2 regions of the Nesterenkonia sp. CL21 genome follow, and region 2 is predicted to be linked to the other one. Evidence: riboswitches for the same ligand, from Rfam matches in the RefSeq annotation. Region 2 holds a riboswitch; the other holds the start of a gene.
What was found. Region 2 has a riboswitch for S-adenosylmethionine ahead of Q7C18_RS10425 (methylenetetrahydrofolate reductase). Riboswitches for the same ligand answer to the same signal wherever they lie in the genome.

Region 1: another riboswitch for S-adenosylmethionine. It lies ahead of Q7C18_RS09290 (ABC transporter ATP-binding protein); the one in region 2 lies ahead of Q7C18_RS10425 (methylenetetrahydrofolate reductase).

Annotation. Positions count from the first base shown of each region.
Region 1 is NZ_JAUTWR010000005.1:27,942-35,612, reverse strand. Features, by position in the region: gene Q7C18_RS09315 (MetQ/NlpA family ABC transporter substrate-binding protein) at 1-401, opposite strand, end outside; gene Q7C18_RS09310 (MetQ/NlpA family ABC transporter substrate-binding protein) at 398-1,354, opposite strand; gene Q7C18_RS09305 (methionine ABC transporter permease) at 1,446-2,108, opposite strand; gene Q7C18_RS09300 (ATP-binding cassette domain-containing protein) at 2,108-3,061, opposite strand; SAM riboswitch class I at 3,069-3,180, opposite strand; SAM riboswitch class I at 3,394-3,510, shown strand; gene Q7C18_RS09295 (flavin reductase family protein) at 3,521-4,138, shown strand; SAM riboswitch class I at 4,253-4,373, shown strand; gene Q7C18_RS09290 (ABC transporter ATP-binding protein) at 4,501-5,256, shown strand; gene Q7C18_RS09285 (aliphatic sulfonate ABC transporter substrate-binding protein) at 5,447-6,556, shown strand; gene Q7C18_RS09280 (ABC transporter permease) at 6,556-7,467, shown strand; gene acs (acetate--CoA ligase) at 7,458-7,671, shown strand, end outside.
Region 2 is NZ_JAUTWR010000006.1:61,180-68,850, forward strand. Features, by position in the region: gene Q7C18_RS10410 (hypothetical protein) at 1-94, shown strand, start outside; gene Q7C18_RS10415 (LytR C-terminal domain-containing protein) at 189-719, opposite strand; gene Q7C18_RS10420 (thermonuclease family protein) at 755-1,471, opposite strand; SAM riboswitch class IV at 1,657-1,796, shown strand; gene Q7C18_RS10425 (methylenetetrahydrofolate reductase) at 1,859-2,863, shown strand; gene metE (5-methyltetrahydropteroyltriglutamate--homocysteine S-methyltransferase) at 3,047-5,482, shown strand; gene Q7C18_RS10435 (DUF4097 family beta strand repeat-containing protein) at 5,598-6,077, opposite strand; gene Q7C18_RS10440 (hypothetical protein) at 6,153-6,494, opposite strand; gene Q7C18_RS10445 (response regulator transcription factor) at 6,491-7,156, opposite strand; gene Q7C18_RS10450 (sensor histidine kinase) at 7,147-7,671, opposite strand, start outside.

The sequences.
Region 1 (7,671 bases), on a different contig from region 2:
CCTCCGGGGGCCTCGTAGACGGCGAACACCGGCTCGATGTCCAGGCCGTGGTCAGAGTTGAACTGGTCCAGGTAGGCGAAGTTCTGGAAGAAGTTCGCGTCATACTCACCCTGGGCCACCACCTGGTTCGGCTGGATGATGTCGGTGACATAGGTGGTCTCCAGCTCCCAGCCCTCCTCGGCCAGCAGATCCTTGGCGATCTCAGTGGGCTCCTGGAAGGGCGCGGACTCGGTCACGATGATGCTGATGGTGCGGTCCTCGTCCCCGACGGCGTCGGCCAGCCCGCAGGAGGTGAGGCTCCCGACGGCGGCCAGCGCGGCGATGCCCAGTGCACCGCGCTGGAGCCGCCGCCGGGAGAGTGTGGGGGTCTGGGAGGGACGGCCGATGGTGCTGCGGTTCATGCGGTGAAGTCCTCCCAGATCGGCTCGACGGTGTCGAGCGTGAACTCGTCGGTGAAGTCGATGGCGCCGTCGAGGTAGTCCTCGAACCACTGCTGGACCTCCTCGGACTGGAAGGCCTCCTGCAGGGCGGCGGCCTTCTCGGTGTCCTGGAAGCCGGGCGCCCCGGCGACCACGCAGGTGAAGGGGATGCGGACGTCGTCGTCGTCCTCCAGGATCAGCGCGGTCTCCGCGACGTCGTGGCCCGCCTCGGCGACCAGCCGCGCGAAGGCGAAGCCGGCGTCGACGTCCGGCAGGGTCTGTGCGGCGGACTGCTGGTCGATCTCGATGAACTCGAAGTCCTTCGGGTTGTCGATGATGTCCCGCTGCGAGAGCTCGGTGACCTCCTTGGACTCGTCGATCTCCAGGACCCCGGCGTCGGCGAGCAGCTTGATCCCGCGGCCGTTGTTCGCGGTGTCGACCGCCAGGGCGATCTGGGCGCGGTCGGGGAGGTCCTCGATGCTGTCATGCTGCAGCGAGAAGATGCCGCTGGGCGCGTAGTAGACGGAGAACGCGGGCTCCACATCGGTGCCGTTGTCCTGGTTGAACTGCCGCAGGTAGGCGATGTGCTGGAAGAAGTTGGCGTCGTACTCCCCCTGGGCCACCACCTGGTTGGGCTGGATGATGTCGGTGACGTAGGTGGTCTCCAGCTCCCAGCCGTCCTCGGCGAGGATGTCCTTGACGATCTCGGTGGGGTCCTGGAAGGGCGCCGACTCGGTGACGATCATGCTGATCGTGCGGTCGTCGTCGCCCACGGCGTCGGCCAGCCCGCAGGAGGTCAGGGTGAAGGTCCCCACTGCGGCGAGTCCGCCGAGCAGCAGGCCGCGGCGCCCGAGCGGGGAGGAGGCGAGCGAACCGGTGGCCCCGGTCAGCCCGAGCGCGCCGGAGACGCCGGAGGATGTCAGTGTTCTGGGCATGTCACAAGCTTTCGTTGTCAGGGTGCAGCGACCTGCACGCCGGGATGGAGGAGTGCGCACGGAGCGCAGGGGCGGCCGAACCGGCCGGTGGTCAGATGCGCTTGTCGGTGAGCCGCGCGAGGCGGGTGCCACTGAACTGCACGAGCGTCACCAGGGCGATCATCAGCACGATGGCGACCATCATCACCGCGGTCTCATAGCGGTAGTACCCGTACCGGATGGCGAAGTCGCCGATTCCGCCGCCGCCGACCAGTCCGACCATGGCCGAATAGGAGATGAAGCTGACGGTGGTGATCGTGATGGACCCGATGATCGCCGGCTTGGCGTCCACCAGCAGCACATTGCGGATGATCTGTCCGCGAGTGGCCCCCATGGCACGGGAGGCCTCCACCGCCCCGGACCCCAGCTGGGTGATGTTCTGCTCCACCAGCCGGGCGAAGTAGGGAATGGCGTTGACCGTGAGTGGGACGATCGCAGCCGCCGTGCCGACCGTGGTGCCGACGACCAGCCGGGTGAACGGAATGATCGCGATCAGCAGGATGAGGAACGGGAAGGAGCGGACCATATTGACGATCCCGCTGACCAGCGCATGGGCGCGGGGCAGCGGAGCGATTCCGCCCGGGGCATGGATGAACAGCCAGATGCCCAGCGGAGTGCCGAACAGCACCGCCAGCGGGATGGCCACCGCAATCATGGCGAAGGTCTCCAGCATGGCCTGGACGAGTTCGGGCTGCAGTTCGAGGATGCGTTCCATCAGCGACGACCTCCCTCGAACGGCACGGCGGCGAGCAGCTCAGAGGCCGCGAGCCTCCGGGGGCCACGGGGCGGGTCCTGGGGCGCCGGCGGCTCTGCGGACTCTGCCGACTCTGCGGACTCTGCGGACTCTGCGGCGCGACCCTGGTCCCCGCTCGGCGTCGGCGCCTGCGTCCGGGCGCCGCCGTCACGGTCCACACTGATGCCGTCGCTGACCAGGTACCGGCCGATGGAGGTGTGCGGAGCGAAGCCCTCGCGCTGCAGCTCCCGGGCGGGGAACTGCTCCACCACGCGGCCGGACTCCATGACGGCGACGTGATCGGCCAGGGCCTTGATGACCTCCATCTCGTGGGTCACGATGACCACGGTGATGCCGAGCTCGCGGTTCACGTCGGCGAGATACTGCAGCACCGTCGCCGTGGTGAAGGGGTCCAGGGCGGAGGTCGGCTCGTCACACAGCAGCACCTCCGGCCGAGTGGCCAGGGCGCGAGCGATGGCCACCCGCTGCTTCTGCCCGCCGGAGAGCTGGGCCGGGTACACCTTGGCCTTGTCGGTGATGTCCACGATCTCCAGCGCCTCGGCGGCGCGACGCCGGCGGACGCGACGGTCCTTCTCGCCGGCGAACTTCAGGGACAGCTCCACGTTCTGGGCGACGGTCAGATTGTTCACCAGGTTGAACCCCTGGAAGATCATGCCGATCTGGTGCCGGGCGCGACGCAGAGCCTCGTCGTCGAGGGCGGTCAGCTCCACCCCGCCCACATGCACCTCACCCGAGGTGGGGCGCTCAAGCAGGTTGATGTTGCGCAGCAGCGTGGACTTCCCGGCGCCGGAGAAGCCGATGATCCCCTGGATGCTCCCGCGGGGGATCTCCAAGGAGACGTCATCGACGGCGTGGATGGGCTCCTTGCCCCGGGCAGCGGGGAAGGACGTGGACACATGGCGCAGTGAGATCATCGGGCATTCTCCATCGTCTCTGGCGTTAGCACCGTTCCCCGGGCCGCACTGGGCACGGCTGCTCCGGGTGGTTGCTGCGACGTCGTCGAGCCAGATCTCTCAGTCGCTCTGGATGGGTTCGTTGGGGTCAACCATACGCGCAGCAGATGAACAATCGTCAAGTCAGCGGATTGAGTTCATGTCACGAGGCGTAAGAATGTACAGCCCCCTCGGACTGAGGGAGCCACACTCTGGACGCATCCTGCGCGCCCGCTGGACGGAATATGTCGCCGCGTCTCATCCTGCGAACGGTTCTTTGATCACATCTCTCTGCGGCCGTACGCTGGACACACAGACCATCCCGAGCGGCCGAGAGATCTGGCTCGTCGACGCCGCAGCAACCTTCGGATGCGATCCGCCCCCTCCGGCGGGTCCTTCAGAAAAGGTGCTACCGCCAGGACCGATGGGAGTTGATCCGCCATGAGCACCGCACTGGCCGCCGCCGAGCGCCCCACGACCACCGTGGAGGAGACCGTGCCGCACGCGCCCGCTGACACCGGAGCCCGCCCCGCCGTGGGCCGCGCCGCCACCCGGCTGGCCGACGTCGATCCGCTGGAGCTGCGCCGGACCTTCGGCCACTTCCCGCAGGGGGTGGTGGTCGTCGCCGCCGAGGTGGACGGCCGCCCGGAAGGGCTCGTGGCCTCCACCTTCACCATCGGCGTCTCGCTCGAGCCACCGCTGGCCACGGTGGCGGTGCAGCACAGCTCCACCACCTGGCCGAAGCTGGCCGGGGCGGACACCGAGCTGGGAGTGTCACTGATCGGGCACGGCCAGTCGGAGCTGTGCCGGAAGATCGCCTCCAAGGACCGGGAGAGCCGATTCACCGGCCTGAGGACAAGCATCGGCACAGGTGGGTCGATCACCCTGGAGGGTGCGCCCGTCACCTTCACCACCCGCATCTACGACCAGGTCCGGGCCGGCGACCATGACATCGTCGTGCTCGAGCTGCTGGACCTGGCGGTCGAGGACTCCGCCGAGGCGCTGGTGTTCCACCAGAGCGAGTTCAAGAGCCTCGGCCCGCTGTCTCCCGAAGCCTGAGGGCATCCCCCTGCATCCGGGGGCACCGTCGTCGGGCCCACGCCACCCCACATGTCTCACACTGTGACATCACCTTTGCCCGGCCCACGCTGATCCGCGTAGGGTTGAGCACGTACACCATCCCGAGCGGCTGAGAGATCTGGCTCTGTGACGCCGCAGCAACCTTCGGATGCGTCGATCGGCCTCTCTGTGCCCGTCGCATCAGAAAAGGTGCTACCGCCAGGATCGATGGGAGTGAATTTCCTATGGGTTCGTCTGCACCCGCACTCGTGACGCACGAGTCTGACCAGCACCTCTCCGAGCATTCCGGCGGCGTCGCTCTGCTGGACCGTCCCGCCCCCGCAGGGGCCGCCACGCATTCGATGGACGTGCAGCTGCGCGGTGTGGGGCGCGCCTTCGACGGACGCACCGTCCTGCACGACGTCGACCTGCACATCTCCCCCGGCGAGGTGGTCGCCATCCTGGGCGCCTCCGGCTGCGGGAAGTCCACGCTGCTGCGCGCCGTCGGCGGTCTCGACGCCGGATGCTCCGGTGAGGTCATCATCGACGGCACCCCGGTGCGCACCTATGACGAACGGACCGCCGTCGGCTTCCAGGAGCCTCGGCTGCTGCCCTGGCGCTCGGTGCACCGCAACGTCTCCCTCGGGCTGCCGCGGCACGTGTCCGCGGCGGAGGGCCGTCGGCGAGTGGATGAGCTGCTCGAACTGGTCGGCCTGGCCGAGCGCGCCCAGCTTCGCCCCCGGGAGATCTCCGGCGGCATGGCGCAGCGCGCCTCGCTGGCCCGGGCCTTGGCCCGCCGCCCCGGCGTGCTCCTGCTGGACGAGCCCTTCGGCGCCCTGGACGCCCTGACCCGGCTGAAGATGCAGGACCTCCTCCTGGACGTCCATGCGCAGACCGGCACCACGGTGCTGCTGGTGACCCACGACGTCGACGAGGCCCTGCAGCTGGCCGACCGAATCCTGCTGCTCGGCTCCGACCCGGTGGACCCCGCCCGCGAGGGCGCCACCGTCTCCCGACTGCTCACCGTTCCGGGCAGCCGGCCGCGTGACCGTGCCTCCGCCGAGCTGGCCGCCCTGCGCGGCGAGCTCCTGGCCGGCCTCGGCGTCGACGCGCACTAGCCCACCCGCCCCGGCCGGACCGCACGTTCCGCTCAGGTCTGACAGTTCAGGACTGACAGCTCAGGACTGACAGCTCAGGACTGACAGGCCGCGCGGCCCGGGCGCTCCCGGCCTCCGCTCGGCGCGGCCGGGCGGAGCCCGAGCTCGACCGGGGCGGCTCCCACCCACGCACGAAAGGTCCCTTCACGACATGCCCAGTCAGACCGACACCTCCTTCTCCCCTGCCCGCTTCCCGCGGCCGCGGTTCCGACGCGCCGCCTCCGCGACGATCGCCGGCGCGGCCGTCGCTCTGCTGGCGACCGGATGCGTGGAGGGCGAGGGATCCGGCGGCACCGCCGAGGGCGAACTGGACACGCTCACCCTCGACTTCGCCACCTACAACCCGCTCAGCCTGGTGATCATGGAGCACGGCTGGCTCGAAGAGGAGCTCTCCGAGGCCGGCACCGAGGTGGAATGGATCCAGTCCCACGGCTCCAACGACGCCAATGAGAAGCTGCGTGCCGAGGCCATCGACGTCGGGTCCACGGCCGGCTCCGCCGCCCTGCTGGCGCGCGCCAACGGCGCCCCGCAGCAGATCATCCTCATCGAGAACCAGCCGGAGTGGGCCGCCCTGGTCACCTCGCCGGACTCGGGGATCACCGACGTCGGCGACCTCGAGGGCGTCTCCGTGGCCGCCACGCTGGGCACCGACCCGTACTTCTTCCTGGTGCAGTCCCTGCACGAGGCCGGCCTGGAGGTGGGCGATGTGGAGGTGCAGAACCTGCAGCACGCGGACGGCCGCAGCGCGCTGGCCAACGGCGACGTCGACGCCTGGGCCGGACTGGACCCGATCATGGCGGGAGCCGAGGCCGACGGCGAGACGCTGTTCTACCGGAACGTGGACTTCAACACCTACAGCGTGATCAACGCGACCGAGTCGTTCATCGAGGACCACCCCGACGTCGCCCAGACCGTCGTGGACGTCTATGAGCAGGCCCGCGAATGGGCTCAGGAGAACCCCGAGGAGACGGCCGAGATCCTGGCCGAGCACAGCAACATCGACCTGGAGGTCGCCGAGACGGTGATCCGGGAGCGGTCGAACTTCGACGTCGACCCGGTCCCCGGCGCCGCCCAGCGTGAGGTGCTGCAGGAGGTCGGTCCGATCTTCCTCGACACCGGCGACGTCTCCAGCCAGGACAGCATCGACGAGGCGCTCGAGACGCTGTTCCACCCGGAGTTCGCGGAGAACCGGCAGGCCACCGACGCCGAGGGCTCTGAGGACGAGGCCACGATCGTCGAGGACGACGAGGATGATCAGTGATGAGCCAGACGCTGCCTGACGGCGCTCGGACCCGGGACGAGGAGGGCCGCCACCAGAGCGCGGAGCCGGCACGGGTGCTGGGCGACCGTGACTCAGCCGCACCCCGGCCGGTGCCCGGCCCGGACAGTCCGGACGCTGGAGTGCCTGCTCGGGTCCGTCGCATCCCCGGCGGTCGGGTCCTCATCGGAGCGATCGTGCCGCTGGTCCTGCTGGCCCTCTGGTACGGCGTCACCGCGGCCGGCGTCTTCTCCCCGGTGCAGCTGCCGACTCCGCAGTCGGTGCTGGCCGCCGGGGTGGAGCTGTTCGAGCGCGGGGAGCTCTACCAGCACATCGCCATCTCCGTGCAGCGGGTGCTGCTGGGCTTCGCCGTGGGCGCGGGCCTGGGCCTGGCGCTGGGCTCGGTGCTGGGCCTGTCGAAGATCGCCGACTCCCTGCTGCACCCCACCATCGGGGCCTTCCGGGCCGTGCCGTCCCTGGCGTGGGTGCCGCTGCTCATCCTGTGGATGGGCATCTATGAGGACTCCAAGGTCACGCTCATCGCCATCGGTGCGTTCTTCCCCGTCTTCACCGCCGTGCACTCCGCGCTGCGGCACGTGGATCCACAGCTGGTGGAGGCCGGCCGCGCGTTCGGGTACCACGGGCTGCGCCTGCTGGTCACCGTGCAGCTGCCCGCCGTGGTGCCCAGCGTGTTCTCCGGGCTGCGCCTCGCGCTCGCCCAGGCCTGGCTGTTCCTGGTGGCCGCGGAGCTGATCGCCTCCTCCATGGGGCTGGGCTTCCTGCTGACCGACTCCCAGAACAACGGGCGCACCGACCGTCTGTTGCTGGCCATCATCCTGCTGGCGATCCTGGGCAAGATCACCGACGCGCTGCTGGGCGTCGTGGAGAGGAAGGCGCTGAAGACATGGGCGTGACGCCGGCGTCAGACATCGATCGGGCGACTCTGCAGCACCCGCTGACCGCGGACGTCCACTCCTGGGCGGACCCGGTCACCGAACAGGAGCGCCTGGCCTTCTGGGACCAGGCGGCGTCCCTGCTGGACTGGGAGACCCCCTGGCACACCACCCACCGGTGGACAGATCCGGACCCGCGCACCCGCCGCGGCCCGGACATCCGCT
Region 2 (7,671 bases):
CACCTTCGTCCTGCTGATCGTCTACATCATCACCGGGGTGCGCTCGTTCATCCGCGCGCGCCGCTGGAAGGGCGCCGAGGCCGCCGAGGCCTGAGCCTCCCCCACGCCGCCTGAGCGCGACCACACTATGGGCCGCCCCGAGTCACTCGGGGCGGCCCATCGTCGTCTCCGGCGGTCGACAGGCGGAGTCAGCGTCCAGAGCCCGCGCAGTCCAGCCGGCCGGGCTCCATCTCGATCTCCTCGACATCCTGCAGGCCGGCGAACTCGGAGCCCAGGACCACGTCCACGGTGAAGTCGTCGCGGTCGTCGACGTCCACCAGGGCTCCGGGGATGTGGTGCTGCACCGTGTAGGCCTGCCGCAGCCCTCGCTCACCGGCACGGATGATGGCCTCGAAGCCGGTGTCGGCGAAATAGTCGTTGTCCACCGCCTCCACCCGGAAGTCGCGATCCGTGAGATCCTCGGCGACGTCGCCGGCGAGTCCCGGCTCATTGGTGGCATTGAGGACCTGAACCGGCACCCTCTCGGGGACCACCGGCGACAGGATGCGGCTGGGACAGTCCTCCCCGGCGGGGATGGAGCCGCCGCCGACGATCGCAATGTCGATGGTGCCGTCGATCATCAGCCAGCTGCCGACCGTGATCCCTCCCAGGACGCCGATGGTGCTGGTTGCGACGGCGATCTTCTGCCGCCGGGTCGCCGGCGTCGGGGAGCTGCTCATGCCCCCATCCTATTTCGGGCCCCGCCCCGAGGGCGTCAGGGCAGGGCCGGTTCGCAGTCGAGATCATCGGCGAAGAGCCCGACGCCGTCATCCTCCGCCTGGGACCAGGCATCCTCCACGGAACTGAGGAACCGGTCGTTGGGCGGGTAGTGCACGGGAACCCCGAATCCGTCCCGGGCCATCTGGACGTTCAGCAGGACGTCATCGGCCCAGACGCCGGCGAGCAGGCGGTCATAGCGGTCCGTGCGCTCGTGGTCGAACTCAAGGACGAGGGGATCCCCCGGGGCGACCAGTGACTCCATATGCGCCGAGGACTCCGGCCCCAGGCATTCCACCGGCTGATGGGGATGCACCGACTCCGGGGTGTCGATGTTCAGCAGCCGCACCCGTTCCTCCTGTCCGTCCAGCTCCACGACGAGCGTATCGCCGTCGACCACGCGCACGAGGGTGGCGACCTCGCCGTCCTCCGACGGCGACGGCGCGGCACCTTCTCCCGGGCTCTGGATCCAGCTGATCAGCGCACCGAGGAGGACCACCAGCACGAGCCCGAGCAACCACCACAGCAGGCCCTGACTGCCGCCTCGGCGGCGCCGGCGTCCCGCCGCTCCACCACCAGACACTCCACCGGACACTCCCCCGGAGACTCCCCCAGACACTCCGCCCGAACCTCCGCGGGAAGCCGTGCGCAGGGAGCGTCGCACCGCCTTGCGGGCATTGCGGCGCATCGCATTCTTCAGATACCGGTCGACCATGGGGACCAGCGTATCCGGAGGCCATGACAGGGAGCCCGGAGGCCTCCGAGGACCCCCACAGGGCCGTCGAGCTCCGCTGGCTGCCAGTTTGTGCAGGAGGCACCTCAATATGTTCACATAACGTCATCCCTTGTCGAGGGTCTTCCCCGAACCACGGGCCCGTGCTAACGTCAAGACCACACAAGGATCACGAGAACCGGTCACACAGGCTCTGGCTTGGCCGGTCGGCAACCCTTTCCCGCGTGACGGGGTGCCCCAGATGACGATCCGGCCGCGAAGCTCATATTCACCGAGGTGGATTTATCTTCAGCGGCAAGCACGGCGCAGGGGAAGCCTCCCTGTGGCGCCTCATGAACGATGATGAACGCCCCACACGGAGGACCCTCCATGACACCATCCGTGCCGTCCGCCGGCACTCTGTCTCAGCACGCCCTGGAATCTGACGACCACGCGCCGCACACCTCGTATCTGGTGCAGCGCACCCGACGACGCTCGCTGATCTCCTTCGAGGTCTTCCCGCCGCGGCCTGCCCGCGACGGCCGTGACCCCTGGCGCAGCATCGAACTGCTGGCCGAGGCGGGCCCGGACTACTTCTCCGTCACCCACGGCCACAACCAGCCCGAGGGAGCGAATCTGGAGGTGATCCGGCACCTGCTCCGGAGCACTCCCGCCCCCGTGATGGCGCATCTCATCGGCGCAGGCAGCACCGGCGCCCAGGTGCGCCGCTCGGTGGAGCAGCTGCTGGACCTCGGCGTGCGGGACGTGCTCGCCCTGCGCGGGGACCCACCGGGCGGTGCCCGGGAGTGGATCCACCAGCCTGCAGGCCTGAACCGCGCCGCCGAGGTGGTGCGTCTGGTCCGGGAGGTGGAGCAGGAGCGCCTCGACCCGCCCGAGGGGCCCGGCGCCCGCCCGGTGTCCATCTCAGTGGCCGCCTATCCGCCCTCCGGCACGGACCGGGACCACGAGGCGGACCTGTGCGCACTGTGGGAGAAGCAGGAGGCCGGCGCCGACTACGCCATCACCCAGGTCTTCTACGACCCCGAGGACTACGCCCGCCTGGTGGACGACGCCCGATCCCAGGGCATCCACCTGCCGGTCGTCGCCGGACTGGCCCCGCTGACCAGCCCCAAGCGGCTGCGACGCCTGGAGGAGATCTCGGGAGTTCCGGTGCCGCAGCACCTGCTCGACTACCTCGACGTCGCCGACCCGGCCGAACGACGACGCCGCGGGGTGGCCGCCACTCTGAACCTGATCGACGCGGTGCTGGAGCTCGGATGTCCCGGCCTCCACCTGTTCACCTTCAACCAGCACCCGGCCGCCCTGGCGATCCTCGATCACCTGAGGATCCGAGACGCCGCACGTCAGCAGCGGGTCCTGCCCGAGCTGTCCTGACCCCGGAGCGCACCGCTCCCTGCCGCACAGGGCCCCTTCATTCCTGCGGACCGCATCGCGGTCGGCTGTCCTGGTGCGCCCTGCCGCGTCACCCGGGACGAACAGTCCGGGCACCCCATGCGATCCGTCCATCACCTGCATCTGACCCCAGACACATCTGACACATCTGACAGAGGAGACATCATGACCACCACCCCTGCCCGCCCCGAGGACCAGCCGCCCGCTCAGGTTCCCGCCCTGCCGGCGACCGTGCTCGGCTACCCGCGCATCGGACCCAATCGGGCGATCAAGAAGGCGCTGGAGGCACACTGGCGCGGCGGCGACGTCGCTGCGCTGCGCGAGGCCATCCACGCTCACCGCGCCCGCACCCTGGGCCGTCTGGCAGGCCTGGGCCTGGAGTCGGACTCGGCGATCCCGGCCGACGGCGCCGTGATCGATCAGGTCCTGGACGCCTCCGTGCTGCTCGGCCTGGTGCCGCGGCGCTTCCGTGAGGCGGGCTTCTCCGCCACCTCCCCGGACACCGGCGAGGGCCTGGCCCTGGTCTCTGCGTTGGCCCGCGGCACCTCCACGGTGGAGCCGCTGGAGCTGACCAAGTGGTTCGACACCAACTATCACTACTACGTGCCGGAGATCGAGCCCGACGTCGGCTTCTCCGCTCAGACGGACGCCGTCGTCGAGCGCTTCCGTGCCTTCCGCGACCTGGCCGCCGAGACGGCCGGCGCGGCCCTCCCCCGCCCCACCCTGCTGGGCCCGGTGAGCTTCCTGCTGCTGGCCAAGGCCGTCAGCTCCGCCGAGAGCCCCACCGGCGGCACCGACGGCGCCCTCGCCCAGGAGTCTCGGTTCGACCGGCTCGATGAGCTGGTGGCCGCCTACTCCGCCCTGCTCGGCGCCCTCCATGACGCCGGTGCCGCCTGGGTGCAACTGGAGGAGCCCGCACTGGCCTCCGACGGATGGGACGTCCCGCGGGAGCAGATCGTCACCGGCCTGCGCACCGCCTACACCGCGTTCGCCGGGCTCACAGCGCGTCCGGCGCTGTTCGTCCCGGTGAGCTACGGCACCGCCGGCGACGACGCGCTGGCCGCCCTCGGCGCAGCCGGCGTCGAGGCGGTCGGCCTCGACCTGGAGCGCGGCGCGCTGCCGGCGAAGGAGGGCCTGGCGCCGCTTGCCGGACGGACCGTGGCCGCCGGCATCGTCGGCGGGCTGAACGTGTGGCGTACCGATGTGGCCCGGGCGGCCGGGCTGCTGGACCAGCTGCGGGAGCGCCACGAGGGCCCGGTGACGGTCAGCAGCTCCACGTCGCTGCTGCACGTCCCCCATGACGCAGCCCGCGAGACGCAGCTGGACCCGCAGGTGGCCGGCTGGCTCGCCTTCGCGGACCAGAAGGTCGGCGAGGTGCTGGCGCTGGCCGGTCATCTCACTGCAGGTCCGGACGCCCTGGAGGGGCTGCGCGCGGATGACGCCTCCCGCCGCAGGCTGCGTGAACGGCACCCGCAGGTGCGGGTGGAGGCGGTGCGCCGTCGTCTGGACGAGGTGCTGCCGGAGGACCGCCGCCGGGCCGCCGCCGAGCACCGCCGGGCCGCTCAGGAGGCGGCTCTGGACCTGCCGCCGCTGCCGACCACCACGATCGGTTCCTTCCCACAGACCTCCGAGATCCGTCGGGTGCGCGCCGCCCACCGGCGAGGGGCCCTGGACCAGCAGGGGTACGAGGAGGCCATCCGCGGGCAGATCGCCGACTGCATCCGCCGCCAGGAGGACCTGGGTCTGGATGTGCTGGTGCACGGCGAGGCGGAGCGCAATGACATGGTCCAGTACTTCGCGGAGAACCTGGAGGGCTTCATCACCACCACCCACGGCTGGGTGCAGTCCTACGGCTCCCGCTGCCTGCGCCCGCCGATCCTCTTCGGCGATGTGCACCGTCCCGCCCCGATCACCGTGGAGTGGACCCGCTACGCCGCCTCGCTGACCCGCCGGCCCGTCAAGGGCATGCTGACCGGCCCGGTGACGATCCTGGCCTGGTCCTTCGTGCGCGACGACCAGCCGCTGGCCGCCACGGCCGACCAGATCGCACTGGCCCTGCGGGACGAGGTGGAGGATCTGCAGGCCGCCGGCACCCGGATCATCCAGGTGGACGAGCCGGCGCTGCGGGAGCTGCTGCCGCTGCAGGTGGCCCACCGCCCCGAGTATCTGCGCTGGTCGGTGGAGTCCTTCCGCCTGGCGACCTCCGCGGCGAAGCCGGACACCCAGCTGCACACCCACCTGTGCTATTCGGAGTTCGAGACCGTCATCGACGCGATCGACGCCCTCGACGCCGACGTCACCACCCTGGAGGCCTCCCGGTCCGGCTTCGAGGTGGTCACCGCCCTGGCGGAGCACGGCTTCTCCCGCGGCATCGGCCCGGGCGTGTGGGACATCCACTCCCCGCGGGTGCCCGGGGTGGACGAGCTCATCGAACGGCTGCGGCTGGCCGCCGAGGTGCTGGACCCGCAGATCGTGTGGTCCAACCCGGACTGCGGCCTGAAGACCCGCGGCTGGGAGGAGACGGAGGCCTCGCTGCGCCATCTGGTCAACGCCACCGCGGTGGTGCGCGCCGAGCTGGCCCGGGTCCCGGCCGGGGTGTGACGCTCCGGCGGTGAGGTCAGGATCACGACGGCGGCGGGCCGGTGTCCGCGGAGCTCGGCTCTGCGGACACCGGCCCGCCGTCGTCGTGCGCAGGCTCCGGGGCTCCGAGCCGTGGTCAGTCCCGCTCCCACGGCGGCGGCGCGCTGGTGACGGTGATGTCGCCGTCTCCGGTGTGCAGGGCGATCCGGCAGGACACCTCGGCGTCATCCTCCCGGTCGGCTGCGCCCTCTCCGAGGTCGACGTCGACCTCCCCTGACGCCTCGGTCTCCACCGTGCACCGCCGCGGATCCTCCTGGGCCGGCAGGGTGATGCTGATGTCCCCGCGACCGGTACGGACCTCCAGGGACGCCGGCAGTGCGGTGTGGGTCAGATCCACCTCCCCCTCCCCGGCACGCACGGAGATCTCCTCTCCGCTGAGGGAGCTTCCCGAGACGTCGGCGCGGAACGTTCGGACGTCGACGTCGCCCTGGACACCGCGCAGCATGACCTCGCCCAGCACAGGCTTCGGCTCCCCATCGACGACGACGTCGGCGAGGTCCCCTCCGGCGAGCCACAGGTCCAGGTCCCCGGCCAGGTGCTGGACGCTGTAGTACATGCCGTCGGCAGAAGCGACGTGGAGGTTCGACCCACGGGGCAGCAGGAGTTCCTGATCGGCCAGTGTCCCGCAGTCCTATCCGCAGCGTGTCGTCACCGCGGTGGCGCCGTCGAGCTGGGTGACCTCGGTGAAAGGGTCTCCGGGCACCCGGTAGAGGTTCTCTGTCAGCTCCATGCCGTCACGGTCCTGCCCGGAGAACGTCATCTGCAGCGCATCGCCGGTGTACCAGATCGCATCCTGCGGATCACCGAGAGTGCGTTGGATCTGCTCCGGCTCGCGGCCGCCGGCCAGCCAGGTCATCTGGAGGATCGCCGCCAGAGACGGGTTCACACAGGCGGCCAGCACCACCGCGGTGAGGACCGCGCCGATCCCGCCCCACAGCCTGCGCGGCCATGGCCGGTCGGTCGTCGAGCTCATGAGGGTCCGCTCTCCGCGCCGGAGGACAGGTACGTCAGCACGGCCAGGACCCGTCGGTTGTCAGTGCTCGCCGGCGGGATGTCCAGCGTGGAGAAGATGGCGTTGATGTGCTTGGACACCGCCGAGTCGCTCAGGTGCAGCGTGGCGGCGATCCCGGCGTTGGAGCGCCCCTCGGCCATGAGTCCGAGCACCTCCCGTTCACGGCGGGTCAGCAGGTCGATGCCGTCGCGCCCGGCCCGGCGGGTCAGCAGCTGGGAGACCACCTCCGGGTCCAGGATCGTGCCGCCGTCGGCCACGGTGTGCACCGTCCGCAGGAACTCGTCGACGTCGGCCACCCGGTCCTTCAGCAGGTAGGCGACGCCGCGGGTCTCCCCGGTGAGCAGATCCACCGCATAGCGCTCCTCCACGTACTGGGACAGCACCACCACCGCCAGAGCGGGGTCCTCCCGGCGCAGCTGCAGAGCGGCCCGGATGCCTTCATCGGTGTGGGTGGGCGGCATGCGCACATCCACGATCACCAGATCGGGCCGGTGCGCGGCCACGGCTTCCAGCAGGGCGTGGGCGTCCCCGACGGCGGCCGCGACGTCGATGCCGTCGTGGGTCAGCAGGCGCACCAGCCCTTCGCGCAGCAGCACCGAGTCCTCCGCGATGATCACCCGCATGGCAGCACCGCCGTCACCGTGGTTCCGCCGCCCTGAGGACTGCGGATCTCCAGTCGTCCGTTGACCGCGTTGACGCGGCGGCGCAGCCCGGTCAGCCCTGTGCCGGACTCCGGGTCCGCACCCCCGGCGCCGTCGTCTTCGACTGCGACCCGCAGCTCGTCCCCCTCACGGAGGATGGTGATCTGCCCCCGGCGCGGTGCGGCGTGGCGCATCGCGTTGTTCAGGGCCTCGGCCACGACGAAGTACGCCACGGCCTCGACGCTCACGGCCGGGCGCGGAGCGACGTCGACCTCCACGGCGACGGGGAAGGGCGCGCGATCGGCGAGCCCGGAGACGGCGGCGTCGAGCCCGCGGTCCTCCAGCACCGCCGGGTGCAGCCCGCGCACCAGATCCCGGATCTCCTGCAGGGCCGAGGTCACCTCGCCCTGGGCGCGGACGAGCGTCTCGCGCAGCTCCTCGGGGTCTTCGGCATGGATGCGGCGAGAGAGGCCCAGGTCCACGGCGAGCGCGGTCAG